DNA from 3 places in the Chryseobacterium sp. FW101-FHT12H09 genome. Region 3 is predicted to be linked to each of the others. Evidence: riboswitches for the same ligand, from Rfam matches in the RefSeq annotation. Region 3 holds a riboswitch; each other region holds the start of a gene.
The links. Region 3 has a riboswitch for S-adenosylmethionine ahead of AC3WRL_RS09305 (SusC/RagA family TonB-linked outer membrane protein). Riboswitches for the same ligand answer to the same signal wherever they lie in the genome.
Positions count from the first base shown of each region.

Region 1 (10,920 bases), 140 kb from region 3:
AATGGAATCTGAACCTTTTAGCTGGCCTAAAGCCGAGGTAGCAGGAACAGAAATCAATTTCACATCAAGCTGCCCCTTTTCCTTTTGTAAATCACCATGTAAATCACCTACGTAACGTAATACATGATCCGAAGCCTGACCATCTTTGATATTCTGATATTCAGTATCCAATTCTTCCAGTCTGGAGATGAATTCGTTTTTCCCGATCGAAAGAAGGTCTTCAGGGATTAGGTTCTGAATATTTATATCACTGAATTCATTAATAAGATCAAGTTCTCTGGCTAAAATCAAAAGTTTTCTTGCTACATCATTTCCAGAAAGATCTTCACGAGGATCTGGTTCAGTAAAACCTTTTTCCATTGCCTCCCCTATAACTGTTGAAAACTTATCATTTCTAATAGAGAAATTATTGAAAATATAACTTAAAGAACCGGAGAATACCCCTTTTATTCTTGTAATATTTTCTCCTGAAAGGTGTAATAATTTTATCGTATCAATCAAAGGTAAACCAGCTCCTACATTAGTTTCATAAAGATAACGTCTGTTGTTTTTATTCAACGTATATCTTAGTTTACGATATTCTTCAATAGGTAGTGTATTGAATATTTTATTCGAAGAAACTAGATCAAATCCATTTTCTGCCAAGGCATGATAGTTTTTAACAAAGTCCTTACTTGCCGTATTATCAACTACTATTAAATTTTCCAATTGATTTTCTCTTGAAAAATTAATTAGCTCATCAACATTTGAAGGGCTTTCCGCTATTAAAACCTCATCATTCCAGTTACTGTCGAAACCTTTTTTATTGAATGCTATTTTCCTTGAGTTCGCAACTGCTACTACTTTAAGGTCAATTTTTTTTCGTCTTTTGATTTCTTCTGAAGATTGTAAAACCTGATCAATTAGAGTTTTTCCAACATTTCCATGTCCTATTATTGCCAGATGAACTGTTTTAGGTTTTTTTGATATTTCAGATTCGATGATATTTTTAGTTTTTTCGTCTTGTGAAGAGGTTACTACGATATTTACTCTTTTTTCGCTTGCTATTTGATTGAGAAGTAATGGGAATACATTATTTCTAGCCAACTCTGCAAGTACTTTATTAAGGTCCTCAGCTACAAAACCTAAGACAGAAACATTGTTAATACTGTAGATCTGAGAAACTTTCCCGGATTTTCTTTCTGATTCAAATTCATCAATCAGACAATTTACAGCCTTTTCAGAATCATCTTCGTGAACCAGAATTGATAATCCGTTTTCAATAGCCTGTTGTGAAATTACTCCAACACTAATCCGTGCTAAAGTAAGTGCTTTAAAAATTCTTCCATCAATACCGATTTCTCCCAGGAAATCTTCACCCTCAAATTTGATAATTGATCTATTTTTTAAAAATTTTATTTCGTTAGCATTTTTCATCTGTTCATTCTTTATTGTTTAGTGTTGCTACAGGAAATTTTGTGTTCGCTTAATTTCAGTCTGTAACAAGATGTTTTTAATGATATTATTTAATTGTTTATATTCCATTAGGAAGGCATCGTGCCCATGTATTGAGGTGATCTCGTGATAAGAAACATTCTCTTTTTTGCCTGTCAGTTTTTCAAAACACATCCGGATTTCTGAAGCAGGAAAGAATAGATCTGTATCAACGGAGATCAAGTGCATTCGTGCCTGAATTTTCTCCAACCTATTTTCTTCAGCGTTGATGTTCATAAGTAAATGATTCATTAGCTTGTAAGATTTCAAACTAAATCTTTCATTAAGAGCCTTTCCATGATAAACAAGCCAATCTTCTGATTCAAGCTTTTGTTTTTCTGTATTGTATTTATTTTGAAATCTGTCGTTTAAAGATTGTGGAGTCCTGTAACACAACATCGCATGAATTCTGGCTTTTTGTAATGGTTCATCATTTCCGTTCAATAAAAACTTCTGAACCAAACACTGAGCATGAAGCCAATCGTGTGTTTTAAAATCACAGGCAATAGGAATGAATATTTCAGCCAGTTGTGGATTTTTCACCAACATTTCCCAGCCTATTCCCCCTCCAAGAGAGCCTCCAATGATGGCGTACAAATTTTTAATATTTAAAAACTCAAGACCCTTTAAAAATATATTTGCAATATCTGAAGGTGTAAAGTCCTCATACTCATCAATTAAAAAATGATCATAACCGTTTCCTGGAATATTAAAACACAGAACGGTATAAGAATTAATATCAATAACTTCTCCTTCTCCCACTAACTGCTTCCACCAACCATTTTTCCCTGAAACATTTGAGTTTCCTGTTAAAGCGTGGTTAATTAAAATAATGGGTGCAGTAAACAATTCTTTCCCGAAGAGCTGATAACTCAACGGGATATGGTATTCCTTTCCGGAATAGGTTTGATACGAAAGATTAATATGTTTTAGTTCTGTTTTCAATTCTATTATATATTACTTATAACACAATTGAAAATGCCACGAGAAATGGCTGAAGAACTTCAGTAAGTTATCTGTCCAAAATAAATATTTGGTAGAACGTAGCACCTTCTTCGCTTGCACAAAGGGTTGCTAAGGTTTCATAGGGTCTAATCCCTCAACCTTTCTTGATAACATTTTCAATATTTGAATGATCGAGCTGCAAAGATAGTTCATTTTATTTTAAATTTTTACAAAAAAAATTTTTTTTCTCAAAAACCCTCTAATTATAAGAGTTACAAGGATATGTTAAGAATTATTCAGATAGAAAAAATTGGAATTATTTTTCAAAAAAATTAACTTCGTAGTGAAAATGATGATTTATGACCGCAGAAAAACAAAGATTACAAGATATCAACTGGAAAAGTTGGGGCCCTTATGTAAGCAATAGACAATGGGGTAATGTTCGTGAAGATTATAGCCCTAATGGCAATGCCTGGAACTTTACAAACCACGACAAAGCTGAAAGTTATTCTTATCGATGGGGGGAAGAAGGAATTGCAGGAATATCCGACACCAAACAGCTTTTTTGCTTTGCTCTTTCGTTCTGGAACAAGAAAGATAAAATGGTAAAAGAACGTTTTTTTGGATTGAGCAACCCTCAGGGAAATCATGGGGAAGATATCAAAGAAATCTTTTACTACCTGGACAACACTCCTACACATAGCTATATGAAGATGGTATACAAGTATCCCATCAATGAATTTCCTTATGACCATCTGGTTTCTGAAAATGGAAGACGCAGCAAAAAAGAGGCTGAATATGAAATTATTGATACAGGAATTTTTGATAATAATGAATATTTTGACATTTTTATTGAATATTGCAAGGCAGAAACCAATGACATTCTGGTACGGGTTTCTATCCATAACAGAAGCCAACAGGATGCACCTATAGTCGTAGCTCCAACCGCATGGTTCAGAAATAACTGGAAATGGGGTTACAATACTTATAAAGGCATGTTGAATGCTTCAAATGAAGGCTGTATTGATATCAATCACGACAGTGTTTCTATTAAAAAGTTTTATTCAAGAAATACAAATGCAAGAAGTGCCTTTTGTGATAATGAAACAAATACACGGAAATTATATGGAGTCCCATTTATTGAAAACACCTATTTCAAAGATGGAATAAATGATTATATCATTCATAAAAGTAATAGTATCAATCCTGAAAAAAGAGGATCAAAAGCTTCTTTTATCATCGATGAAATAATTGGCGGTGGCCAGTCAAAAACTTTTGATTTCAGATTATCACCCGAAGATACGGATGAGCCTTTTTACCAGTTTGAAGAAATCTTCAATACCCGAATTGCCGAAGCAAATGAATTCTATAATGAAGTTCAGCACGATGTAACCAATGAGGATGAAAGAAATGTTCAAAGGCAGGCTTTCGCAGGATTACTTTGGAACAAACAGTTTTACCACTACAACGTTGGAAAATGGCTAAAAGGAGACCCCAATTTTGATGCACCACGGGATTTCTATAACTACGTAAGAAATACAGAGTGGAATCATATGCATAATAAGGATATAATTTCCATGCCTGATAAATGGGAATACCCTTGGTATGCAACCTGGGATCTGGCCTTCCATTGCGTTCCTTATGCATTGATCGACGCACAATTTGCAAAAAACCAACTTCTTCTATTAACAAAGGAATGGTATATGCACCCCAACGGGCAGCTTCCTGCTTATGAATGGAACCTCAGTGATGTAAATCCACCTGTTCACGCATGGTCTTGTTTCAGGGTTTTTAAAATTGATGAAAAAACAAATGGCAAACCAGACTTGTTGTTCCTTGAAAAAGTTTTCCAGAAATTACTTCTGAATTTTACATGGTGGGTGAACCGTAAGGATAAAAATGGTAAGAATATTTTTGGTGGCGGTTTCTTGGGACTCGATAATATTGGTGCATTCGACCGAAATATGGAACTCAAAGATGGCGAACATCTGGAACAGGCAGACGGTACGAGCTGGATGGCAATGTATGCCTTGAATATGATGAGAATAGCTATGGAGCTGGCTCAATATTACCAGGTATATGAGGATATGGCCATTAAATTCTTTGAACATTATCTTTATATTGCAGAAGCTATGGAAAATATGGGTGATGGCAAGGAAGGATTATGGAATGAAGAGGATGGATTTTTCTATGATGTACTCCAATTAGGTGATGGTGAAAGTGTAACCCTTCGCTTGAGAAGTATTGTTGGGCTTATTCCACTATTCGCTGTAGAGATCATCGATCACGGGTTACTGGAAAAAATGCCTAACTTTAAAATAAGAATGGAATGGGTTCTTAAAAACAAACCAGAACTTACAAAATTAGTTTCTCATTGGGATGAAGAAGGCCACGGAAGAAAGCACTTAATGAGCATTTTACGCAAAAACAGATTATCAAAAGTTCTTACCAGAATGCTCGATGAAAAAGAGTTTTTAAGTTCCTATGGAATCAGGGCGATGTCAAAAGTATATGAAGAAAATCCTTTTATATTCTCCGTTCATGGTACTGAAAACGTTGTTTATTATACACCGGCAGAAAGTGACAGCAGGATGTTCGGAGGAAATAGTAACTGGAGAGGACCCATTTGGTTTCCGATTAATTTTCTAATCGTAGAAAGTCTTCAGCGATTTCATTTCTATTATGGCAATAGCTTAAAAGTGGAACTACCAACGGGAAGTGGAGACAAAAGAAACCTTGAAGAAGTGGCCCAGAATATCAGCAATAGACTTTGCTCGATATTTTTAAAAGATGAACAGGGGCAAAGGGCTTTTAATGGTGGAAATAATAAGTTTAATTATGATGAGCATTTTAAGGACTATATCACTTTTTATGAATATTTCCATGGTGACAATGGTCGTGGAGTTGGTGCATCACATCAAACAGGCTGGACCGCTACTGTAGCCAAACTTATGAAACCAAGATAAGATAAAACACCTAAAATACTTCTTTTCAAAAAGGAGTATTTTTTTTAGTTAGACACCAATCCCTGCCGTTCCTCTTTATTAAAAAGTTCTCTTATTCATGAGAACACATATGCTTACATTACATAAAAATACTTAGTCTTATATTTTAATGAAAATTTAATAATCAATTTGAAATTATGATGAATTATTAATAAAACAATCTTTATCTTAGCATAACAAACTTAAAAGTATTTTTTATGAAAGGAAAACTACTACCTGCTGCATGCCTGGTATTATCAAGCATGTTCATTCATCAGATTAATGCTCAGGAATATCAACCTATTCCCATCCAAAGTGGATATAATGCTGATGTTATCGCGAATGGAATTGGAAGTTCAACGACTTCTACTAACAATGATGTAGATGGTGTCAATTATGCCTTTGTTTCGAGAGACTTTCAATTAACTTCTACCAGCACACCATTGACGTATGGTTTACCTATTAGTGGAATGTTCAATTCTGCCGTCAGCTCTACCCCTGGATTAGGTTATCAATTAGCTTCTTACAGTGGCAATAATGTTTTAAGACTTGAAAATACAGCTGATTCAGGAACTCTTACCTTTTCGACACCTATCCCGGCAATAAACTTATATATGCTGGCAACAGGAGGCAGCGGAGCCTGTACCGTGGATGTAAGCGTTAACTTCGCCGACTCCTCAACACAGTCATTTACCGGAATCAATATTTCCGATTGGTATTACGCAGCAAATTTTGCCATTCAGGGGATAGGAAGAATTAACCTCAATAATGACAATTTGGAATCTGGTGGTGGAACAGAACCCCGATTGTATCAAATCCCTCTTGCTATTGATGCTGCTAATCAGTCTAAAAACATCCAAAGTGTAACTATCACAAAAACCGGTACTGGCGGAATTCCAAATATTTTTGCATTCTCCGCCGATGTATATAGTTCCTGCCCTTCACCTTCAAATATTACGTATACTTCTACAATGAATAGTGCAACTTTAAGCTGGACAGCGCCAGCAACAGCGCCATCTTCAGGTTACGATTACTATTACAGCAGCACACCAACGGCACCAACTGCAACTACAACTCCTACAGGAAGTGTTGCCGCTGGTACCACTACCGCAACCCTGAACTCATTAACCACAGGGGAGACTTACTATTTTTGGGTGAGATCAAATTGTGGTGGAACTAAAGGATTCTGGAAAATGAAAGAATTTACGGTAGGACAGATATCTTCTACTTATACAATCGGAGATATTAATACGATGTACGATATAAACCCAACAATAACAGCAACCACCAATTGCGCTGGAGCTGTAACCGTTAGTGTACCTACTGGTTATAAAATAAAATCTACCGCTGTTTCTTATACAATGTCTACTGTCGCAAACGGGTGGATGTCTGAGCAAAGAAGTTTACTAGTTTGTTTAAATAATAACACCTCCGAAACAGCAATAACAAGTGGTTCAGGTGGTAATTCAGGAACCTATTCTTATAACAGAACGGCACTGTCTTTAGCAAATGACCTTACCGGAGATGTCAATTTTGAACTTAGAGCCTGGAGAACTTATGGCAGTTCGGATTGTAATGCAGATTATAACAAGGTTGACAATAACACATTTACAGTTACAGTAACACTGGAACCTCTTATCCTGGCTGTAAATGAAGTAAATGCTAAAGCTAAAGAAAGATTAGCTTACCCTAACCCTTTCACTGATGTTCTCTTTCTTGAAAATTTTGCAGATATAAAACGTATTACCCTTACTGATCTTTCAGGAATTACCGTAACAACAATTGACAACCCTTCCTCAACGATACATTTAGGCGGAGTTAAATCAGGAGTTTATATCTTAACTGCAACCATGAAAGACGGTTCTTTTAAAAGTTCTAAAATGATTAAAAAATAAAACTAACAACCATCAATAATAAAAAAACCGGATTGACTATCCGGTTTTTTTATTTTGTTTTGTATCTAGAATTAAATCTTTTCACCATTTACAAAAACTTCATAACCAATTTCTACATTAGGTTCTAAAGTTTTAGAAACTGAGCAGTATTTTTCAAATGATAATTGTGCTGCTTTTAATGCTTTACCAGGATCAACAGTACCCTCTAAAAAAAATTTAACTTTAATTGCCTTAAAAGGTTTTGCTTCTTCTATCTGAACTCTTTCACCTTCAACTTCAGCTTTAAAGCCAGTAATTTCCTGTCTTTGTTTTTTTAATATAGAAACGACATCTATTCCGCTACATCCCGCAACTGCCATTAAAACACTTTCCATTGGAGAAACTCCTTTTGCTCCTGGCTGAGAAGTATTGTCCAAAAGAATAGAATTCCCCTGAGAGTTGGTGCATTCAAATAAAAAATCGTCGTTTATTCTGTTTAATGTTATTTTCATTGTCGTATTTATATTTAAGATCATTAGAATTCGTCTGCAATTTAAAAAGCAGACAAATCGTAGAATATTTAGATGTACAAAATTATAAAATTCCCCTCGCTTTTATCTCCAAATATTTATTGATAACGTCGATATTTAAATTTTCAGGAAGGGTATATACCGTGTAGATCCCATATTTGCGAAGTTCCTGGATAATCAGTTTCTTTTCAAATTCAAATTTCTCTGCAATAATCTCGTCATAGATGTCCTGCATACTTTCAGGATTCCTATGAATTAAAGTCTGAAGTTCTGAATTTTTAAAGAATACAACAACCAGCAAATGGTTCTTCGCAATACCACGAAGATATTTCAACTGCCTGTTTAATCCATCTAATGTTTCAAAATTAGTAAATAGCAAGATCAGACTTCTTTGATTGATCGAATATTTTACATCCTGATAAAGTCTGTTAAAATCACTTTCAAAAAAATTGGTTTTGATGTTATAAAGAGATTCAGAAATTTTCTTTAACTGACCTGATTTATTTTCAGCAGCTATTTTATTTTCAGTTTTTTTTGAGAAAGTCATCATTCCCGCCCGATCTCCTTTTTTCAAAATGATATGAGACAAAGCCATTGTTGCATTAATTGAATAATCTAAAAGACTCAATTCTTTAAAAGGCATTTTCATGGTTCTCCCAGTATCGATCAACATAAAAATACGCTGTGACTTTTCATCCTGAAATTGATTAACCATAAGACGATTGGTCTTTGAGGTTGCTTTCCAGTTAATCGTTCGAATATCATCACCCGGAACATAATCTTTAATCTGCTCAAATTCCATGGTATGCCCCAGCTTTCTGATCCTTTTAATACCACCCAACAAAAACTCACTCTGAAGCGCCATCAGCTCATATTTTCGGAGATGAATAAATGATGGGTAAGCAGCAAGGTTTGCATCCTTTTGAAATCTATATCTTTTTGAAACGAAGCCTATTGGTGAAGCCGCATAAACATTTAAGCTTCCAAAATTATACTCCCCTCTTTCTTTAGGTTCTAAAGTATACTGAAAATAGGTATTTCTTCCTGAAGCAATTTCTTTACGGATCAAAAAATCCCTTTTTTGAAACTGAAACGGAATTTCATCAATGATCTTGGTACTGATCTTAAAACTGTAGTTATTTTTAATATCTACCTTTATTGGATTCTCATCTCCATTAGATAATTTCTCCGGCAATATTCTTTGTGCTAAAATTCCGTCCTTCTGATTAAAAAGAAGAAGAAAATCAACCATTGATGCTAGAAAACAAAGTAATAACAGGATATGAGCAATGTAGATGATGAATGGAAAGAAAAATGCAAAAACATAGAGTATCCCCACTCCTATGAGTGCGAAGAAAAAACGGTTATTAATGTATAAGTTTTTCATTTTCTCTGGGTTGCAGCTGTTATGATTAAGGAATTAGATCTAAAGCTTTTATCAGCTAATCCCTAATTCTTAGCCTACCTTGGTATCTCTATTCCTTCTAAAATTTGTCTAATAATTTCATCAGCACTTAGACCTTCCATTTCTCTTTCCGGCGAAACAATTACCCGGTGTCTTAGCACTGCATAGCTTGCCTCTTTAATATCTTCAGGAGTTACAAAATCTCTTCCTCTTAATGCCGCAAAAGCTTTTGAAGCTGTTAGCAATGCTAAGCTAGCTCTTGGAGATGCTCCCAAGTATAAAAACTGATTTTCTCTGGTATTCACTATAATTTTAGCAATGTATTCCATTAACTGAGCCTCAACAATAATTTCCTTTACCAACTGCTGATAATTTTTTAATTGCTGGGCTGTTATTACTTTTCCTACAACTTCCGTTTTATCTTCCGTTCTACTTTCGTGTTGATTTTTAATAATTAAAATCTCTTGTTGAAGATTTGGATACCCAACATTTATTTTAAATAAAAACCTATCTAATTGCGCTTCCGGAAGCCTATATGTTCCTTCATGCTCAATAGGATTCTGTGTAGCTACCACTAAGAAAGGCTCTTCCATTGTGTATCGGATTCCATCCATTGTAATCTGCCTCTCTTCCATTACTTCAAACAAAGCAGCCTGAGTCTTTGCCGGAGACCTGTTAATCTCATCAATTAAAATAAAGTGTGAGAAGATAGGTCCTTTTTTAAATTCAAATTCGGAATTTTTAACATTAAAAATAGAGGTTCCTAGTATATCTGAAGGCATTAAATCAGGGGTAAACTGAATTCTGCTGAAATCAACATCAATTGTTTTAGCCAATAATTTTGCCGTAATCGTCTTAGCAACTCCAGGAACTCCTTCAATCAGAACATGACCGTTTGATAGAAGAGCAGCAAGAAGGTGTTCTACCATACTTTCCTGTCCTACAATTACTTTAGCAATTTCAGACTTTACTTTTTCTAAACTTACCCGAAGTTCAATCATATCGATTCTCGACTGAAAATCGTTTTCTTTTTTATCAAGATTTATAGAACTTTGATTTTCTAAATTTTGATTTTCAAGGTCTTCCATAAAATTTTAATTTATCATTTGACAATATATCAATTTACCAATGATTGATAAACCATTACATTGTTATATTATTATCGTAATATTTCATCCAAGACTTTATTGAGTCTTGTAAGATCCTCCTTCATCACACTGGCGTACGGATCCTGAGCTTTTCGGATCAGATCCAGTGCTTCATTGATCATTTCCATTGTTCTTCCTGTTTTCAACTGCAGCTTTTTGGCAAATTCATTATCTAGGTTTTGTGTGTCAATAAGAAGATCCATTCTTACTTTATTCAGGAAATACTGAGCTTTCTTGGCCATCATATCATGAAAGTCTCCTTCCTGAAGATAAAGATTTCCAATACTTTTCACAAAATCTACAGAGGTATTTTTTAAAGGTTCCATAATTGGAACAATCCGTTGTTTTCTTTTTGCATTGAAGAAAATAAATAGGATCAATCCCCCAAGGAATACCCACCATGCATATTTAAGAGCTGGTTTTGAGAGTATAAATCTCATAAAAAAACGGGAAGAAGCTTTGGCGCTTGCCGCCTCTACAAACCAAAGTGTTTCTTTGTCATTAAGATACGAAAAAACATCTTGTGCGTATCTAATATTTCCGGGCTTAAGAAGATAATAG
Region 1 is NZ_JBYTCP010000002.1:919,319-930,238, reverse strand. It holds gene AC3WRL_RS10035 (ACT domain-containing protein) at 1-1,416, opposite strand, end outside; gene AC3WRL_RS10030 (alpha/beta fold hydrolase) at 1,444-2,418, opposite strand; SAM riboswitch class I at 2,483-2,592, opposite strand; gene AC3WRL_RS10025 (MGH1-like glycoside hydrolase domain-containing protein) at 2,778-5,384, shown strand; gene AC3WRL_RS10020 (T9SS type A sorting domain-containing protein) at 5,621-7,297, shown strand; gene AC3WRL_RS10015 (OsmC family protein) at 7,369-7,788, opposite strand; gene AC3WRL_RS10010 (DUF58 domain-containing protein) at 7,871-9,193, opposite strand; gene AC3WRL_RS10005 (AAA family ATPase) at 9,268-10,299, opposite strand; gene AC3WRL_RS10000 (DUF4350 family protein) at 10,371-10,920, opposite strand, start outside.
Region 1: another riboswitch for S-adenosylmethionine. It lies ahead of AC3WRL_RS10030 (alpha/beta fold hydrolase); the one in region 3 lies ahead of AC3WRL_RS09305 (SusC/RagA family TonB-linked outer membrane protein).

Region 2 (10,920 bases), 680 kb from region 3:
AGACATCAATGCAGATGGAGTGCATTTAGGATTAAATGACTGTTCTATATTAGAAGCAAGACATATTTTAGGAACAGATAAAATAATTGGAGGAACAGCAAACACATTGGAAGATGTCCTTCAAAGAATATCAGAACCATGTAATTATATTGGTTTGGGACCATTAAGGTTTACTTCCACAAAAGAGAAACTCAGTCCAATACTTGGTTTTGAGGGATATCAGCATCTGATTCAATATTTAGAAGAAAGATCTTTTGATCTACCTAAAATATTCGCAATTGGAGGGGTAAGACTGGATGATATAGAATTATTACAACAGATCGGAATATATGGAGTGGCAGTTTCCGGACAAATTACAAATCAGCCATCCATTGCAAATGACATTATAAAATCTTTCAAATGAATCAAATACTAACAATAGCAGACAGAAATTTTGCATCAAGGCTTTTCCTTGGAACTGGTAAATTCGGAAACCTGGCGGAAATGACACAATCTATCATTGCATCAGAAAGTAATATGGTGACAATGGCTTTAAAAAGAATTGATGCCTATTCACAGGAAGATGATCTTCTCAATGCTTTAAAGCCTACAAATACTCATCTTTTACCCAATACTTCAGGAGCACGAACTGCTAAAGAAGCTGTTTTAGCGGCGCAATTGGCAAGAGAAGCACTCGAAACGAACTGGGTAAAATTGGAGATACATCCTGATCCCAAGTATTTATTACCTGACCCTATTGAAACATTATATGCGACAGAAGAACTTGCCAAACTTGGTTTTATTGTAATGCCTTATATTCACGCTGATCCTGTTTTGTGTAAACGTCTTGAAGATGTGGGAACAGCTGTGGTGATGCCTCTGGGGGCTCCGATTGGAACTAATAAAGGACTTAGAACGATGGATTTTTTAGAAATTATCATCAGCCAAAGTAAGGTTCCGGTGGTGGTTGATGCCGGAATAGGCGCTCCATCTGATGCTGCAAAGGCTATGGAAATTGGAGCAGATGCCGTTTTAGTAAATACAGCAATTGCGGTTGCCAGAGATCCCATCAATATGGCATTGGCATTTAGAGAAGGGGTAATTGCCGGAAGAAGAGCTTATGAAGCAGGACTTGGATCAATAAGTTCTCATGCCGAGGCATCGAGTCCACTGACTTCATTTTTATTTGAATAATAAAGATCATCTAATGAATAATTTTGAAGAAGTTTTTAGCTGCTATGAATGGGACGATGTTAAACAAAGATTGGAAAGCGTCACATTATCCGACGTAGAATACAGTTTGCATAAAAAACAAAAAACATTAGATGATTTTCTCAATCTGATTTCAAAAGCTGCTGCCCCAAAACTGGAAATAATGGCTGCTATGACGCGGGCTATTACTCAGAAAAGATTTGGGAAAGTTATACAGCTGTATGCTCCTTTATATCTTAGTAATGAATGTCAGAACATTTGCACCTATTGCGGTTTTAGCTTAGATAATAAGCTGAAAAGAAAAACGCTCAATGATACTGAGCTTATGATGGAAGCGATGGTCTTAAAAACAATGGGGGTAAATCATGTGTTACTCGTAAGTGGTGAGGCAAATAAGACAGTAGGTATTTCCTATTTTATTAATGCAGTCCGTTTATTAAAGACTCATTTTGCTAATATTTCAATTGAAGTACAGCCGCTATCAGAAGAGGAGTATAGATTATTACATAAGGAGGGGGTTCATTCTGTCTTGGTATATCAGGAAACTTATCATCAGGAAGTTTATAAACAATACCATCCCAAAGGAAAAAAATCTAATTTTCATTTTCGTTTGGATACCCCTGACAGAATTGGAAGAGCTGGAATTCATAAGATGGGCTTAGGAGTTTTACTTGGATTGGAAGACTGGCGGGTAGATAGTTTGTTTAATGCAATGCACATTGACTATCTGCAAAAACAATATTGGAAAAGTAAACTCTCAGTGTCTTTTCCAAGACTAAGACCCGCAGAAGGAATCATAGAACCCAATTTTATCATGGAGGATAAAGATCTGTTACAGCTTATCTGTGCATATAGGATTTGGAATGAAGATATTGAAATATCTATTTCTACCAGGGAAAATGAGAGTTTTAGAAATCATATTGTCTCATTAGGTGCTACAGCAATGAGTGCCGGTTCAAAAACAAATCCAGGTGGTTATGCGGTCGATAAACAGTCTCTGGAACAATTTGAAACCAGTGATGAAAGAAGTATGCACGTGATTAAGAATATGATTAAAGGAGCGGGATATGATCCGGTAATGAAAGATTGGGACTCCGTATATAGTGGTTTTTAAAAAAGATGATCATGAATAGTGAAGAGATGTTTTCAAGATATAGCCGGCAAATATTTATTAATGAAATAGGTGTTGCAGGCCAGCGAAAAATAATCAATGCAAAAGTACTTGTTGTTGGTGCTGGAGGACTTGGAAGTCCGGTTATTCAGTATTTGGCTGCTGCAGGGGTTGGAACATTGGGAATCGCAGATTTTGACGTCGTAGAATTACATAATCTAAACCGACAGATTATTCATAGTGAAAACAGTGTAGGAACGTCAAAGGTAAAAAGCGCAGTCGAGTTTGTTGAGAGTCTCAATCATCATGTAAATGCCATTCCTATTGAAGAGAAAATAGATCAATCCAATATTGAAAAAATAATTTCTGAATATGATCTTGTAGTAGATGGATCAGATAACTTTGCCACTCGATATTTAATTAATGATACCTGTGTAACATTAGAAAAATCTTTGGTATATGGAAGTATACTTGGGTTTTCTGGCCAGGTTGCAATATTTAATTATAAAGAGAGCAAAAATTTAAGAGATCTTTTTCCTGAACCTCCTTTTGATGAAGACCTTAATGACTGTGACAGCCTTGGTGTCCTGGGATCATTGCCAGGAATTGTTGGAAGCATGATGGCGCATCTGACTTTAAAAATAATAACAGATTTACCTTTAAATCTAAATCAACTAACTCTTATCGATACTTTAGAATGGCGATTTCAAACCATTAATTTTTAAATTATATTGTTTTAAATAAGAGAGGCAGTAAGAATATTCTTACTGCCTCCTTTTTTATTTTAATACTTAGTATAGATTTCTCCTTTGTTGAAATGACAGACAACATTGAGCACGAGTGTACAAATTAACAAATCAACGATTTTGCAATTTCACGAAGTTTTATTTATTGTCCTGTTGCATTACTCCGCCGTTGTCCTCTTTTTTAGTACTGTTTAAGATATTAGGGTCTTCCTTAGCTAATTTATTCTTAGTTGGAATTTTATAATTAATAGAGATCCCGAAGTTTCTTGTATCATATTTCGTTCTTAGCGTAACAGCTTCGCCATTTGGTGGATTAGAACGTACCTGCATTACCTGCCCATTGAAGATATCATTGGCAAAAACAGAGACTGTAAGGCGATTATCCAAAAACTTTTTAGTTAAGGTAATATCAACCGTGTTGCTGAATGGTTTCTCTGCAGTAAAGTAGAAATAGCCTGCCTTTGGAGTCAGATAACTATAATTAGCCGTCAGCTTTATTTGCTTAGGTAAAATTAACTGAGTCATCACATTGAAAATCCAAAATCCTCTATTGTTTAAATTATCAATTTCATGTTTTTGGTATCCGGCGTAGATATACATAAAGTTAATCTTATCAGGGTTAAAATCAAACTTCATGATCTCACTCATAGGCTTACTGAAAATCATAAATGGTACAGGAAGGCCTATATTGAAATTATGAATCCTCATACTGGAGATATTCACCTGTTCGTTGAAGAGATTCTTACCATCTTTTCTGATAATCTGAGCCACCTGATTCTTTGCTGAACTTACACTATATCCAATAAATGCATAATCAAAAGCAGAAAGCTTTACTTCATAGTTATCAAAAATTGTTGGCTGTAGATTAGGGTTACCTGTAACCTGAGTGTTTGGCCCTTGGAATGTTGTGTTGTTTGGGTTAAGCGCAGAAATACTTGGCAAACTGATCTTCTTGTTATAGTTAGCAGAAAGAGAAACCTGATTCATCAGGCTGTATTGTACGCTTGCATTAGGAAATAATTTGAACTTGTTAAAAGGAAGTAAGTCTTTCTGAACAACTGCCCCTTTGCTATCAATGACTCTCGTTATTCCGGAAATGTCATAGTTCTCAGCACGCGATCCTAACGTAAAATCGAATTTTTTCAATTTTGCCTGAAACTCTAAGTAAGTAGATGCTGTTTGCCTTTGGTAATCCAGATTGGTCAACCCTCTGCTTTGAGTGTCGAAGTTTTGCTTTTCATATAATCCTCCAAAACTTACTTTTCCACCATCAAGAATTTTAATTGGCTGGGAATAATCAATTTTGAAATTGGCTATTTTCATGTCAGATTCGTTGTTTAGTAAGATGCCATCTGAAAATCTCGGGAAAGTCTCATCAGGATTAATATAAGTGATATCCCTAAAGACATTATTCTGATCAAACTTACTGGTAGATTTAGTATATCCGAATTGGAAATCTAGTTTCTGAGATTTATCACTAAAGCGTTTCTGATAAGTCACAACAGCTTCCTGTCTTAAGTTGTTTGTATAGGCAGCATCAAATGCATGAAAATTACCCTCTCTTATGCTATCTTTGATTGGAATATATGGTAGATCGGCAAAACCATTGCTGTCAGTATAGTTGCTATTTCTATTGTGATAAATGTCGTAGTTTAATAATAATCTGTCCTGGCCTAAATCAAATGTTAATCCTGACTTTGCAAAATAGCCACGACCAACCCTATCCGTATTACTTAGTAATAAGTCATTTTGATTCGAGTTTAGCATACTTTCACGATAATTCTGACCAAAATTCAATTGCCATCCGAAATATTTATTTCGGGCATTTAAATTTAAAGAATTAGTGGTTCTATTTCTGAATTTACCATAATTGCTAAAAGAATAGTTTCCTGAATAGGTTGCTGTTAGGTATTTATTAGCATTTTTATTCGTAATGATATTCATGATTGCACCCCCTGAAGTTGCTGGAAATTCAGCTCCAGGTTGTGTAATGACTTCAATCCTGTCTACCGAATTAGCTGGCATTCCTTCCAGAAAAGAATTAAGTTCATTGGACGTAATATTCAAGGGACGCCCATTAAGATAGACATCAAGTATTTTTCCCTGATACATCATTCCTGCAATATCTGTTGAAACAAGCCCTGGAAGTTTTTTGATTCCTTCTAATACATTCCCGTTATTAAGCTGAGGTTGCTCAGAGAAATCGAAAATTGTTCGGTCTGCTTTCTGTTCAACGGCTTTTTTAGTTTTGGTCATTACAACCTCTTCAATTTGCTTTTCCTTTACCTGATTATTGGTCTTTTCCTGTGCATGTATAACTGTAATACCTAGAAAAGATAAAACGAGTATAATTTTTTTCATAATGTTTTTTTACTACTACTTGGTTAGACGCGTAAAAGTAAATTTTGTTACAAGAATCTTTTCTTGTATCATATGATATTTCCCTAAATGTGCCAAGAATACATTAAATTATAGACTCTAAGGACTTGGATTGATTTTGCGATTAATGTAATTTTTCCGTGAATTATTTTTTTATTTGCAAAATAGTTATATCTTTGCCCCATAATTATCAAGAATCTCATAGATGGGATAGCAACCTGCAAAACAAGCAAGGTGCTGAAATAGATAAGCCGACTCAGTTTCGGAAAAAATGTTTACTCTATTCTTCCCATCTTATAATTTTTGTTTTAAAGTATAAATCAATGTTTAAGAACACGGGAAATGACACCACAATGAATTTGACTTTTTGTCTACCGGATACTGAAGCGAAGCTTCAGTATTCCCATCAATATGCATATCATTATTTGATGTGTATGTGTTGCTGTTCTTAGTTTTCTATAGTTTCTATTAACTAATAAATCCGTTTATCGTTTCCGTAATAGCCTTGTATCCCAGGGTTACGGAATTTCTATTGCTTAAAAGTTTTAAGCAGATAATCATTAATACAAAAAATTAAAAATAAAACACATGCGCAATTTTAAACACAGAAGTATTATTACTTCAGCCACCCTTATTTCGACATTTTATTATGCTCAATCGGATACTTTGAAATCTAAAAAAATTGATGAGGTGGTTCTACTTGGATCCAGAGGATCTGGTAGATCACTAACAGATACACCCGTTCCGGTAGATGTTATTAATATCTCAAAAATATTGAAACAAAGCCCTGTCAACAATATCAGTCAGGCCTTAAACTATATAGTCCCTTCTTTTTCTTCTACATCACATACTGTGAATGATGGAACCGATTTTGTCGATCCGGCACAACTAAGAGGGTTAGGACCGGATCAGGTTTTAGTCTTACTTAATGGAAAAAGAAGACACCAATCTTCACTGATTAACGTTACCCTTACACCTGGAAGAGGTTCTGTAGGAACAGACCTTAATGCTATTCCTGCTTTTGCATTGGATAAAATCGAAGTATTAAGAGACGGTGCTTCTGCACAATATGGTTCCGATGCGATTGCCGGAGTTGTCAATTTAGGTCTTAAAAAGAGATTAGGTTTTTCCGGTCAACTATTTTTGGGTGGATATGCTTCACCTGTTACCAATAATTTTTCGGGAGGCTTGGATGGAGAAACCATTTCCTTAGATCTTAATTATGGTTTTAAATTGGGGAAACAAGGTTTTTTTAATATTACCACATCAACGCAATATCGGGATCCTTATTCAAGAGCAGGGGTGAGAAATGGTGATATTTACAATGCCTATAATGCCATTAACTATAGAGCAGCACAAGATGGAGTGGACATTGATGGATTGTATAAAAATATTGGTAATACACTTAATAACCAACATATTATCAATGCGATCAAGCAATATGCAACAAAAGTAAATTACTTTTCATCTAGTTTACAGTCGCAAATTTCAAATGCAAATAGTATTTCAACATTACAGGGATTACTGGGTGGAGACGTTACTAATGATGAACTTGCTTACAGAGGATTGGAACGAAAAGATTTCAGTATCAGAGCTGGACAATCGAAACTGCAGTCGGCACAGGTGTACTATAATTCAGAAGTTCCTATTAATGATGACTGGAAAGTTTATTCTTTTGGTGGTTATAGCTACAGGTTAGGAAATGCGGGTGGTTTTTTCCGTTTACCAAATACGGAAAGGAATATCAATTTTATTACCCCTAACGGATATTTACCACAGATTGAAGCAACCATTAATGACTATTCTTATGCAGCTGGAATTAAAGGAAAATTGAATGGCTGGAATGTAGACCTAAGCAATACTTTTGGTAAAAACATATTCAATTTCGGAGTAGTAAATACTTTTAATTCTTCCCTGGTTAATAACTCTCCAAGAAGTTTTGATGCCGGAGGTTTAGAGTTTTTACAGAACACACTTAATCTTGATTTCTCAAAAAAATATGACGTACTACATGGGCTAAACATAGCTTTAGGAGGAGAGTACCGTTACGAAAATTATAAAGTGAATGTGGGTAAAGAAAACTCTTATGCTTCTTATGATATTTTTGGAAATGTAGTCACAGTCAATACTCCTAAAAATGAGTTGGTAACCGATTTTTTTGGAAATACCAGACCTGCCGGTTCACAGGTATTTCCGGGTTTCAGCCCTGATAATGCAGTTTCTGGTAATAGAAATAGTGTTGCGGGATATTTGGATGTTGAACTGGAGCCAACTGATTGGTGGTTGGTAGAAGGAGCATTACGATATGAGAATTATTCAGATTTTGGATCAACATTCAATTATAAATTTGCGACCAATGTAAAATTGGTTGATAATTTCAATTGGAGAGGTGCTGTATCTACAGGGTTTAGAGCACCATCATTGGCTCAGATTTATTATAGTTCAACATCTACGTTGATTCAGCAGGGACAGACTACACAGGTGGGAACCTTTAGAAATAATTCTGAAGCGGCACAGGCTTTGGGAATTCCAAAATTGAAACAGGAAACATCACAATCTTATAGCACAGGCGTTACATGGAAAGTTCCAAAATTGAATCTTACCCTAACAGCGGATGTTTATTATATTAAGATTAAAGACAGGGTAGTATTGACGGATTTATTTTCCCGTCCGGAAGGCACCTTTACCCCGGGATCTGACCAAGCTGTTCTTCAAAATGCTTTTGATCTTGCCAGGGCTAGCGCTGCTAATTTCTTTGCTAATGCAGTTGATTCACAAACAAAAGGGCTTGATCTTACTATTTCACAGACCACGAGATTAGGTTCTGGAATTAGCCTGGAAAACTATTTTGGTTTCAATCTTAATCAGACCAAAAGGATTGGTGAGATCCATGCGTCTCCCAAGTTAGTAAGTCAAATTGATAGTTATTTTTCAGAGCCTAACAGAGTGTATTTTGAAGAAGCAGTTCCTCGTGTAAAAGCTACTCTTTCGAATGCTCTAAAATTTTCTGCCTTTAATGTTCTGGTAAGAAATTCTTTCTTTGGTAAGGTAACAGATGCTGATGTTTTGGATGCTAACTTTGATGGAGTTGTAGGTAAACAGGAACATTTTGTATTGAATAATCGCTTTGTAACCGATCTTTCTGTTGGATATGATTTTAATAAAAATGTTTCAGCAACAATAGGAAGTAATAATATATTCAATGTTATGCCTTCTAAAAATCCTCTTATCAATTCTTTAACTGCAGATAATCAGTTTGTTTATTCGAGACAGGTTTCCCAATATGGTATTGGTGGGAGATTTTTATTCGCAAGAGTTGAATTTAAATTTTAATAATATAATCCAAACTGGAAAAGAAAAAGCCTCGCATTTGCGAGGCTTTAATTATATAGAACTAAAATTTATTTAGTTTTCCTGTTTCTTGATAAGGTTTAGCGCAGAACCTGCTTTGAACCAGTCAATTTGTTGAGCATTGTACGTATGGTTTGCCATAATAATGTCTTTTGTTCCATCAGCATGTACAAATTCTAGTGTAAGCTGTTTTTCTGGGGCAAACTGATCAAGATCTAAGAAGTTAACAGTATCATCTTCTAAGATTTTATCATAATCAGCTTCATTAGCAAATGTTAACCCTAACATACCTTGTTTTTTAAGATTCGTTTCGTGGATTCGTGCAAATGATTTTACCAATACTGCTTTTACACCAAGATGTCTTGGTTCCATTGCGGCATGCTCTCTTGATGAACCTTCACCATAATTTTGATCTCCTACTACAATCGTAGGAATTCCAGCAGCTTTATAAGCTCTCTGTACAGCAGGAACTTCTCCAAATTCACCTGTTAATTCATTTTTAACATGATTCGTTTCCATGTTGTAAGCATTGACAGCTCCAATCAACATGTTATTTGAAATGTTATCAAGGTGACCTCTATATTTCAACCATGGCCCAGCCATAGAAATATGGTCGGTTGTACATTTTCCGAAAGCTTTAATTAGAATTTTAGCTCCGGTAATGTTTTTACCATCCCAAGCTGGGAATTCTTCCAGCAATTGAAGTCTATCAGATGTAGGGCTTACCTTTACTACTACTGACGAACCATCTTCAGATGGAGCCTGGTAACCGTTGTCATCTACAGCAAATCCTTTAGCCGGTAATTCAGATCCTTTTGGCTCGTCAAGTCTTACCTGATCACCGTTTTCTGCAGTTAATGTATCTGTAATAGGGTTAAAGTCTAATCTTCCTGAAATTGCTACTGCTGCTACCATTTCTGGAGAAGCTACGAAAGCATGAGTATTTGGATTACCATCTGCTCTCTTTGCAAAGTTTCTGTTGAAAGAGTGGATGATTGAGTTTTTCTCTCCTTTATCAGCACCTTCTCTGTCCCATTGTCCGATACAAGGCCCACAAGCGTTCGTAAAGATTCTCGTGTTTTCAAATTTTCTGAAAGAATCTAAGAAACCATCTCTTTCTGCTGTGAATTTCACTTGCTCGGATCCAGGGTTGATTCCTAAGATTGCTTTTGGTTTTACTCCTTTTGCTACCGCATCTTCAACGATAGAAGCAGCTCTTGATAAATCTTCGTAAGAAGAGTTGGTACAAGAACCGATAAGAGCCCATTCAACTTCTAATGGCCATCCGTTAGCTTCAGCTTTAGCTCTGAATTCAGAAACCGGAGTTGCTAAATCTGGAGTAAAAGGTCCGTTTAAGTGAGGTGCCAGTTCTGAAAGGTTAATTTCGATTACTTGGTCAAAATATTGTTCAGGGTTTGCATATACTTCAGCATCACCAGTTAGGTGTTCTGCAATTTTGTCAGCCGCATCTACTACATCTTGTCTTCCTGTTGCTGCCAAGTATCTTCTCATTGAATCATCATATCCGAAAGTAGAAGTAGTCGCTCCGATTTCAGCACCCATGTTACAGATGGTTCCTTTACCTGTTGCTGAAAGTGATTCTGCTCCTTCTCCGAAATATTCTACGATACATCCTGTTCCCCCTTTTACGGTAAGGATTCCTGCCACTTTTAAGATCACATCTTTTGCAGAAGTCCAGCCACTCATTTTACCGGTTAACTTGATACCAATCAATTTAGGCATTTTAAGTTCCCAAGCCATTCCTGCCATTACGTCTACCGCATCAGCACCACCTACTCCGATGGCTACCATACCAAGGCCTCCTGCATTTACCGTATGAGAGTCCGTACCGATCATCATACCTCCAGGGAAAGCATAGTTCTCCAATACAACCTGGTGAATGATACCAGCTCCCGGCTTCCAAAAGCCAATTCCATATTTATCACAAACGGAACTCAGGAAATTGAAAACTTCAGAGTTTTTGTTGATACCTTCCTGTAAATCTGATTCTGCACCTACTCTTGCCTGGATCAGGTGATCGGCATGAGCAGTTGAAGGAACAGCCACTTTAGCTTTTCCAGCCTGCATGAATTGTAAAAGTGCCATCTGCGCTGTTGCATCCTGCATGGCTACTCTGTCTGG
Region 2 is NZ_JBYTCP010000002.1:98,620-109,539, reverse strand. It holds gene AC3WRL_RS06165 (thiamine phosphate synthase) at 1-403, shown strand, start outside; gene AC3WRL_RS06160 (thiazole synthase) at 400-1,173, shown strand; gene thiH (2-iminoacetate synthase ThiH) at 1,187-2,305, shown strand; gene AC3WRL_RS06150 (HesA/MoeB/ThiF family protein) at 2,317-3,027, shown strand; gene AC3WRL_RS06145 (TonB-dependent receptor domain-containing protein) at 3,187-5,409, opposite strand; SAM-I-IV-variant riboswitch at 5,610-5,709, shown strand; gene AC3WRL_RS06140 (TonB-dependent receptor plug domain-containing protein) at 6,016-8,760, shown strand; gene AC3WRL_RS06135 (aconitate hydratase) at 8,833-10,920, opposite strand, start outside.
Region 2: another riboswitch for S-adenosylmethionine. It lies ahead of AC3WRL_RS06140 (TonB-dependent receptor plug domain-containing protein); the one in region 3 lies ahead of AC3WRL_RS09305 (SusC/RagA family TonB-linked outer membrane protein).

Region 3 (10,920 bases):
CGGATATTTTCAGAGCGATTAAGAGAGATGCACTTTTAGAAAATGTTGTTGTTCATAATGGGGTTTCTGATTATACAGATGGTTCAATCACGGAAAATACAAGAGTTTCTTACCCGATTTATCATATCAACAAAATTGTTTTGCCTTCTAAGGCCGGACATGCAAAAAAGATAGTTTATCTTTCTGCTGATGCGTTCGGAGTATTACCTCCGGTTTCTATATTGGATGAAAACCAAGCTCAGTATCACTTCCTGTGTGGATACACTTCTAAATTAGCTGGAACTGAAAGAGGAATTACTTCTCCAGAACCATCGTTCTCACCTGCATTTGGTGAGGCATTCTTAACATTACACCCAACTATGTATTCTAAAACACTGATTGGTAAAATGAAAGAACACGGTGCAAAAGCTTATTTGGTAAATACAGGTTGGAATGGTACTGGTAAAAGAATTTCTTTAAAAGATACAAGAGCCATTATTGATGCGATCATTGATGGGTCTATCGAAAATGCTCCTAAGACGAGAATTCCAATTATGAATTTAGAGATTCCTACTTCTTTACCAAATGTTACGGAAGGTATTCTAGATCCTAGAAATACGTATAATGATGCAACTGAATGGGAAGAAAAAGCAAAAGATCTAGCTTCAAGATACATTAAAAACTTCGAACAGTATTGTAATACTGAAGAGGGGAAAAAGCTTATTGCTTCAGGTCCGCAATTACAGGAACAAACAATTTAAGACAAACCATCTTAATATAAAATTAAAGCCTCATCATTGATGAGGCTTTTTTATTTTTTTCTTTTGTGACCAAAAATTAGAAGCTCAACAGCGCTAATCTGTAACCTTGTAAGCCAAAGCCTGATAATACCGCATCAGTATATGCAGCAGTCACAGACTTCTGACGAAACTCTTCTCTTTTATAAATGTTGCTGATATGGACTTCAATTTTAGGCTTTTGAATGTTTTTTAAACAATCAGCTATAGCATAAGAATAGTGGGTAAAAGCTCCCGGATTTATTACTAAAGCATCAAAATTATCTTCCTGAAGTCTGTTGATCAGTTCACCTTCAATGTTAGATTGATAATAGTTCAGCTCTTGAGTAGGAAATTCCGATCTTAATTTATCTAAATATTCCGCCATTGAAATTGTTCCGTAAATTTCCGGTTCTCTCGTTCCTAGCAAATTAAGATTTGGACCGTTTACAATTAAAATTTTCATACTATAAAATTAAAAAGTTTTTTTGATTAGCATTTATATTTCTGTCTTTTATTTCAATAAGGTGGATTACATTATTTTTAATGATATTTCTCATGTTTGAAAATTTAACATTTTTTCTAAAGCTCTATTGATAGGCAGTTTATGTAAAAATTTAGTTAATTTTTGAGAAATTTTAATAAAAAATTTAATAGTCTACTTGTTTTATAGACTAATTGTTTTTAGATTTGCACCCATATTTCGATCGGCTTATAAAGAAAGATGGAGGGAACTGACCCTGTGAAATCTTAACAACCTGCATAATGCAAGGTGTTACATTCAGCCTTTTAAGGGAAAATAAGCATTAGGTTAATCAAATTTATTGATGCCCTTTGCTGTATTTTCCGCAAAGGGTTATTTTTTAATATTTCATAAATAAAATTGATTATGGTTAGTAAAAATTTATTTAAGGCTAAAATTTGGATTCCACCAAGTGCTTTGTTTTTCTTAGGAATTATGAGTGTGAATGGTCAGGAAGCAAAGCCTAAAAAAGATACACTTCGGGAAAAAGATATTGATGAAGTTGTCGTAGTTGCTTACGGTAAAGCAAAAAAAACAAGTTATACAGGTTCTGTAGCAACAATCTCAAGTGAAAAGATTAATAACAGACCAGTTACTAATATTACCAAGGCACTGGAAGGGCAAGTGGCAGGACTGCAGGCAGTAAGTTCCTCCGGACAACCTGGAGCCACAGCAACGATACGTATCAGAGGGATCGGATCTATCAGTGCTTCAAGCAATCCTTTATTTGTTGTAGATGGAATTCCTTTTGATGGAAACATTAATTCTATCAGTCCAAACGATATTGAGTCTATCAGTGTTTTGAAAGATGCTACAGCGAGTTCTTTATATGGATCACGAGGGGCAAATGGTGTTATAATAGTAACAACAAAATCCGGAAAAAAAGGCGAGCCTCGAATCAACTTTAATATGAGCCAGGGTTTTTCCAGCAGAGCAGTAAAAGATTATGAGCAGGTAAATACAGATCAGTATTTTCAATTGTATTGGGAAGCTTTGAGGAATGGATATCAATCAACTCAGATATCTTCACAACAGGCAGCACAGATGGCTACAAACAATTTGGTGAACGAATTGGGAATTAATCCTTATGGACCAAATTATGCTCAGCCAGTAGGAACCGATGGAAAGCTTTTACCTGGAGCTAAGGCTTTATGGAATGATGACTGGCGGGATATTCTTCAGAGAGTAGCTTCAAGAAATCAAGTCGATCTTGATTTCAGCGGTGGAAATGAGAAAGGGAATTACTTTTTTTCATTAGGGTATTTGGATGATAAAGGAATTGCCATTGGTTCTGGTTTTAAAAAATACAGCACCAGATTAAAAATTAATAATGAAGTCAAAAAATGGTTAACTATTGGTGCTAATTTAAGTTATACCAATAGTCTTCAGGAAGCTCCACCTTCTTCAGATTCAAGAACAGATAATATCATTAATGCAGCAAGAGTAATTCCTTCTTTTTATCCATATTATGAAAGAAATCCGGATGGAAGTTACATACTGGATGCCAATGGAAACAATATCTATGACTTTGGAAAATACAGACCAACAAGTGCTTTGCAGAATCAAAATGCTGCGGCAACTTTACCTTTAGATAAAAACGAAAACAGAGAAGATAATTTTTCAGGAAAAGGATTTTTAGACTTTACTTTTTTACCAGAGTTAAAATTTAAATCAAGCTTCTCAGTTGACCTGGTCAATTATAATGGACATTATTATTCTAATCCATTGTTGGGCGAGGGGAGTGAAATAGGTGGTTCTGTAACGAAAACAAATTCGAGAACCCTATCTTATACAACCAGTAATATTTTGACCTATGATAAAAAATTCAACCAGCACCATTTCAATATTCTGGCAGGGCAGGAATTTTATCATTATGAATATCAAACAATATCTGGAAACAGAAGTCAGTTTTCTCTGCCTTATTATTATGAGCCGGATGCAGCTGCCCTGTTGGGAGGATTCAGTGGGAATAGTGATAAATTAGGTCTACTGAGTTTTTTAGGTAAAGCAGAATATGATTTTAAAAACACTTACTTTATTTCAGGGTCTGTAAGAGCGGATGGTTCTTCAAGATTTTCACCTGAAAATAGATGGGGAACTTTCTGGTCTGTGGGAGGTTCATGGAAAGCCTCAAATGAAAGTTTTATTAAGAATTTGAATTTCTTTAATCAGCTTACTCTTCGTGCAAGTTACGGAGGTCAGGGAAATGATAAATTAAGTACATATTATGCTTATCAGAGTTTATATGCATTTTACAATAATCTTGGTGAAGGAGGAACTGTAGCAAGCAGACTTCCAACTCCGAATTTAAAATGGGAGACAAATCTCAATTTAAATGTAGGATTAGAGTTTGCAATACTTAACAATAGAGTTAAAGGGAATGTAGAGTATTTCCAACGCCAGAGTAAGGATCTTTTATTTGACAGACCATTAGCTCCTTCTCTTGGTTTTACCGGGTATTCTGCCAATATTGGTGAATTGAAAAATACAGGGTTTGAATTCTCATTATTTACTACACCTGTTAAAACAGATGATTTCCAGTGGGACGTTGATCTTAATTTAACCACTCTGAAAAATAAAATCACAAAACTTCCAAAAGGATCTATTGTTACAGGAACCAAATTATTACAGGTTGGAGGTTCAGTCTATGATTTCTTTATTCCTGAATGGGTGGGTGTTGATCCAGGCAATGGGTCTCCTTTATGGAAATACATCTACCAGGATGCGAATGGAAATACAGTGGAAGGGACAACCTCAGAGTATGCAAAAGCTACAAAAACCTTACAAGGGTCTTCTTTACCTAAGTTTTCCGGTGGATTGACCACAAGCATAACCTATAAAAACTTTGATTTTTCAGGATTGGTAACCTTCAGTGTTGGAGGTAAGATCCTTGATACGGATTACACGATGCTAATGTCTAATGGAAGCAGTGCAGGAAGAGCCTGGAGTGCTGAAATGATCAACAGGTGGACGCCGGAAAATCCAAATACTGATGTACCGGCTTTAAGTACGAAAACAAACAACTGGACATCTGCATCTTCAAGGTTCCTGTATTCGGGGACCTATGCCAGAGTGAAAAATGTAAGCATTGGATACACACTGCCTTCAGACTATTTTGGGAAGTTAGGTTTAAAGAAATTTAGAATTTATCTTCAGGCTGAAAATCTACTTACTTTTTATAAGCATAAAGGAATGGATCCGGAGCAGACGCTCGATGGAACGACCTATTATAGGTACCCTGCAATGAGAACAATAACTTTTGGCCTTCAGGCAACCCTTTAAAAATTAAAATTAAAGCAATGAAAAAAATAAAATATATAGCCTTTATAATTGCAGCACTGTCTTTTTCCAGTTGTGCAAATGATCTGGAAACAGCACCTACTAACCAGGCAAATGAAGCAGAAGTTTTTAAAACTGCTGAAAGTGCAGAAACGGTTATTAATGGAGCTTGGGCAAAATTTAATGATGATGGAACTACCTATGCTAATATTGGTTATTCCACTGTGCTGAGAACAAGTGATACTATGGGAAGTGATGTTGCGGTTCTCACAAATAAATATGGATTTGCATCTCCGTATGCATTTACCGATCTGGTAAACAATACTGGAAGTCGCTCGCAATTTATCTGGAGTATGTTATATTCCACGATCAATAATATGAATAATGTGATAGCAAGAATTGATGGAGTAGAAGGGAGTCAGTCCAAAAAAGATCAGGTTAAGGGACAGGCAAAAGCTTTACGTGCTTTTTGTTATTTGAATTTAGCTAGTTTTTATCAGTTCAGTTATTTAAAAGATAAAAATGCTTTGGTAGCGCCTATTTATACTGAACCTACTACAACGAATTCGGTAGGAAAGAAAAGAGCCACCCTTGAGGAAATCTATACTTTAATTAAAAATGACCTTTCAGAAGCCAGTAATTTGTTGCAGAATTATACCAGAAATAATAAGGATAAAATTGACAGGTCTGTTGTAAACGGACTGTTGGCAAGAACTTATCTGAATACTGGAGAATGGGCTAAAGCGGTTACTGCTGCACAAATAGCAAAAGCAGGATTTCCATTAATGGCCGCTGAAAAATATAAAGATGGATTTAATGATATTACTAATGCGGAGTGGATTTGGGGACATGGCCAGACGCAGGAACAATCAGGTGAAAGTTATGCCTTTCATTATCTGGATGTTTCTTCTTCAGGAAGTTATTATTACAGTTTCATGGCCGATCCTTATTTTAAAGATCTGTTTGATACCAATGACATCAGATATCAGTTGTTCCAATGGGATGGACTTCCGGGAAGGGAAGGACTTTTAAGATATGCTAAATTTAAATTTAAAGCCAATCTTATTGCAGACATTGTCTTCATGAGAGCTGCTGAGATGTATTTAATTGAAGCAGAAGCAGAAGCCAGAAATGGAAATGTGACCAATGCGGTGACTATTTTAAACCAATTAAAATCTGCCCGACATGCCAATGTGTATACTGGACCTTTAGCACAGAATGATGTGATTAAAGAAGTCCTGATTGAAAGAAGAAAAGAATTATTTGGGGAAGGGTTCTCTTTGTCTGATATTATCAGAACTCAAGGTACGGTAGCAAGAAAACCATACACTGATGCGAGTGGACAACCGATTAAAGTGCAGATAACAACTCCGGATGGTACAGTGAAAACAGTGAATGGGAGAGGACACTCTATATTTGCTTTCCCTGATCAATCTGTATTTGCTCCCAACAGTAGATATTACTTGTTTACGATTCCGCAGAAGGAAGTGGAGAATAATCCAAATTTGTAGTGATTATTTTTGCTGAAAAATGATATAAATAAACCCCTTGTATTTGCAAGTGGGTTTATTTACTTGAAAATTCGATATTTTCTTTTACTTGCTTTATATCTATAATAGATTAATAAATCTAATATTACCATGAATTGATTAAGCTTTTTACTTTTATCATGCTCTATTATTTCATTGGCAAGGAAATAATCATAAGTAATTTTTAATAGTCTTTTATTGGTTCTCATCTCTACTATTTTTGAATGATTATCAATAGTATGGTTAAAAAGACTGAAGAATAATATAGTTTTTTATAAATGATTAGTTAAATTTTAAATATAGTTCTTTGCGGGCTATCGCCTAAAATAAATATACAATATCGGGATTTAATTTTTTTTTAATAAAAAAAATATACCTTTGTCACAATGAACTTGTTAAGATGGATTTTAGCATTCTATTTTATGGCATTATCTCTAATGCCATGTGAAGATGTGCATAAACAACCCAATTCATCTACAACTAATGCATCACTAAGTATCGGGCAGCCCCATACAAAAGACAAAGGCGATATCTGTTCTCCTTTATGTGTCTGCAACTGCTGTCAGATTACGGTGACAGCTTTCAAAACAGAACCCCTACTAAGTGTTCCAAAACAGGTTCAGACTTATTTTTCAAAAAAGATTCTTTTTCAAAAGAATGATTTTGCCTATCAGGTTTACGAGAATATCTGGCAACCCCCTAAAATTTAATTTTATTGACTTTTAGAAAGTAATGCTTTCTAACCTACGTGAAACTTTGCAATTACATTGCAAGGATCTTCATGATACTTTTGCACATGACATTTTAAAATGCCATCGTGTGTATATTTTCAATAAAATAAATCTTATTTGTGTTAGATAAAATCATAAAATTCAGCATCAATAACAAGTTTATCATAGGTATTATGACCTTGTTATTGATTATTTGGGGAGTTTGGAGTGCTACCAGACTACCTATAGATGCCGTACCTGATATTACCAATAATCAGGTGCAGATTATTACTGTATGCCCTACCCTGGCCGGCCAGGAGGTAGAGCAGTTGGTTACTTTTCCGATCGAACAGAGCATTGCCAATGTTCCTGGGATTGAGGATACAAGGAGTATCTCAAGATTTGGTCTTTCTGTTATTACCGTAGTTTTTAAAGAAGATGTAGATGTCTATTTTGCCCGGCAGCTCATTAGTGAGAAATTAAAAGAAGCAGCTGAGGAAATACCAAAAGGTGTTGGAACTCCGGAAATGGCTCCTGTAAGTACGGGATTAGGAGAAGTATACCAATATATCCTTCATCCCAAAAAAGGGAGTGAGAAAAAATATAATGCTAAAGAACTACGTACAATGCAGGACTGGATCGTACGTAGACAACTGAATGGAACTCCTGGAGTTGCAGAGGTCAATAGTTTTGGGGGGGAATTGAAACAATATGAAGTAGCTATCAACCCAAATCGTCTTAAAGCAATGGGAGTAAGTATTACAGATATATTTACCTCTTTAGAAAAAAACAACCAAAATACGGGTGGAGCCTATATTGATAGGAAGCCCAATGCGTATTTCATTCGTGGAATAGGTATGGTAACCTCTTTGGAGGATGTTAAAAACATTGCAGTAAAAAATGAAACAGGCAGTGTTCCGATTTTTATTAAAGATGTAGCCGATGTTCGTTTTGGAAGCGCCGTTCGTTACGGTGCCATGACCTTTAATGGAAAAGTAGATGCGGTAGGTGGAGTTGTCATGATGCTGAAAGGAGCCAATAGTAATGAAGTCGTAGATAATATTAAGGCTAAAATACCAACCATTCAAAAATCTCTTCCTAATGACGTGGTGATCGAACCTTTCCTTGACAGGACGGATCTGGTTGGAAGAGCAATGAAGACTGTAGAAAAAAACTTAATAGAAGGTGCACTTATTGTCATCTTCGTACTTGTTGTTTTCCTGGGGAATCTTAGAGCTGGTCTTATTGTGGCCTCAGCAATTCCGCTTTCGTTATTGTTTGCTCTGGGAATGATGAATGTTTTTGGAGTCAGTGCCAATTTAATGAGCTTAGGGGCTATTGATTTCGGATTAATTGTAGATGGAGCTGTCATCATTGTGGAATCAACATTACATATACTGAATCATAAAAGTAAAGGAAGGCTTACCCAGATCCAGATGGATAAGGAGGTGGGAACTGCCGCATCTAAAATGATGAACAGTGCCATATTTGGACAAGTCATTATTCTGATAGTATATATTCCCATCCTTACTTTAGCGGGAGTAGAAGGGAAAATGTTTACCCCGATGGCAAAAACGGTAGGATTTGCCATTATCGGAGCAACGATTTTATCTGTAACGTATATTCCGATGGTGAGTGCATTGTTTCTTTCAAAAAATATTAAAAATAAAAAAACGATCAGTGATAAAATAATGGATTTTCTGCAACGCATTTATCAGCCGCTGTTGCAAAAAGCGATTAGATTAAAATATATGATCGTCTCTATAACAATTTTCATTTTCGTTGTCGCTGCTTTTATATTTAAAGGTATGGGAGGGGAATTTATTCCGCAGCTGCAAGAGGGTGATTATGCATTCCACTGTATTTTGCCACAAGGAAGTTCTTTAAGTCAAAGTCTTGAAACTTCAATGCAGGCTTCGAGAATTATTAAACAATTTGATGAGGTAAAAATGGTCGTTGGAAAAACGGGATCCGCTGAAGTGCCGACCGATCCAATGCCACCTGAAGCAACTGATATGATTGTGGTTCTAAAACCTCAAAGCGAATGGAAAACAAAGAAATCATATACGGAACTGGCTGATGAGATCAGTGAGAAACTAGAGGCGATTCCGGGAGTATTCTTTGAAAAGAACCAACCGATACAGATGCGTTTTAACGAATTAATGACAGGGATCAGACAAGATGTAGCGGTGAAGATCTTTGGTGAAAATCTTGATTCCCTTTCCATTTACGCAGATAAAGTAGGAAAAGCAATACAGACTGTAGATGGAGCAACTGCACCACAGATTGAAAAAGTAAGTGGTCTTCCACAGATCAATGTGGAGTATGATAGAACCAGAATTGCTAATTATGGATTGAGTATCGAAGATGTTAATAATGCTTTAAGCACTGCTTTTGCAGGGAAAAGCACGGGACAGGTTTTTGAAAATGAAAGACGTTTTGACTTAGTTGTTCGTTTAGACAGTCTTAACAGAACGAATATCGATGATGTGAATAATCTGATGATCACAACCAATACTGGCGCTCAGATTCCTCTTTCACAGGTTGCTAATATCAGTTATAAACTGGGTCCGGCGCAAATAAGTCGTGAGCAAGGGAAACGAAGAATCGTAATTGGATTTAATGTAAAAGGGCGTGATGTTGAAAGTGTGGTAAAAGATATTCAGGTGAAGCTTGAAAAACAGATAAAATTACCATCAGGATATTATTTTACTTATGGAGGACAATTTGAAAATTTACAGGAGGCAAGTAAGCGTCTAACGATCGCTGTTCCTGTGTCGTTATTTTTGATCTTTATGTTACTGTATTTCACTTTTCACTCCTTCAAACAGGCTGCGTTGATCTTTACTGCTATTCCGATGAGTGCTATTGGTGGCATATTTGCCTTACTTCTCAGAGGAATGCCATTCAGTATAAGTGCAGGAATAGGATTTATAGCATTATTTGGAGTCGCGGTTCTTAATGGGATCGTTTTGATAGGAACCTTTAATGAACTAGAAAAAGAAGGTGAAAAAGATATTCTAAAAAGAGTTATTGAAGGAACCAAAACGAGACTTCGTCCTGTTTTGATGACGGCAACAGTGGCCTCATTAGGATTTTTACCAATGGCGATATCAACTGGAGCGGGGGCTGAGGTTCAAAAACCTTTGGCAACAGTAGTAATAGGAGGATTAATTTCAGCCACCTTTTTAACACTGTTTGTATTACCGATGCTGTATATGATTTTCAATACAAAAATTCCACTAAAGAAAATAAAAATGAAACCTCTGACAACAGTGATCATTCTTGGATTTTTAATGTTGGGGCAAACGTTAAATGCACAGTCTAAAACACTTTCTGTAGAACAGGCAGTAACAACGGCAGTAGAAAATAACCTGTCTTTAAAATCCAAGGATCTGAGTATTCAGGCTGCAGAAGCATTAAAACCTACGGCCAGAGAATTGCCAAAACTTGGTTTTGACGCTCAGCTTGGTCAATATAACAGTCCAAAATTTGACCAGTCTTTTGCGATCTCACAAAGTATTCCATTTCCCACTATTTTTAAAGCACGGAAAGACTTGATCACGGAAACAGTGAAAAGTAAACAGATCGATAAAGAAGTATCAGTTAATGAATTGGTAAAGCAGGTGCGTTCTTATTACTATCAGATAGAATATCTGCAGTACAATAAATCGCAACTAAAGAATCTGGATAGCCTTTACCGGGATTTTATCCGTATTGCAACGGTAAGATTCAAAGCGGGGGATATCAAAAAAATAGAAATAAGTACTGCTGAAACCCAACAGGGGGAAATCAACCTTCTGCTAAATCAAAATCAGGTGTATTTAAATAATGCTTATAAAAATCTGAAAGTTCTCTTAAATACTTCAGAGGATTTTGAAATTCCATTTAATGGAAATTATGAACCTTTAAAAGCTGAAAATGTTCTGGATATCAAAGCTGTTGATAATAATCCGACGATAAAAGCTTTTTATCAGGAAATGGAAATTGCCGAAAGAAATAAGAGTGTCGAAAAATCGCAGGGACTTCCCGAGTTCAGTATTGGATATACCAACCAGTCATTAATTGGATTATACCAAAAAAACGAACAAGATGTATTTTACAATTCAGGAAACCGTTTTAAT
Region 3 is NZ_JBYTCP010000002.1:777,873-788,792, forward strand. It holds gene pckA (phosphoenolpyruvate carboxykinase (ATP)) at 1-740, shown strand, start outside; gene AC3WRL_RS09300 (type II 3-dehydroquinate dehydratase) at 817-1,221, opposite strand; SAM riboswitch class I at 1,465-1,561, shown strand; gene AC3WRL_RS09305 (SusC/RagA family TonB-linked outer membrane protein) at 1,645-4,560, shown strand; gene AC3WRL_RS09310 (RagB/SusD family nutrient uptake outer membrane protein) at 4,578-6,068, shown strand; gene AC3WRL_RS09315 (DUF6660 family protein) at 6,473-6,796, shown strand; gene AC3WRL_RS09320 (CusA/CzcA family heavy metal efflux RND transporter) at 6,937-10,920, shown strand, end outside.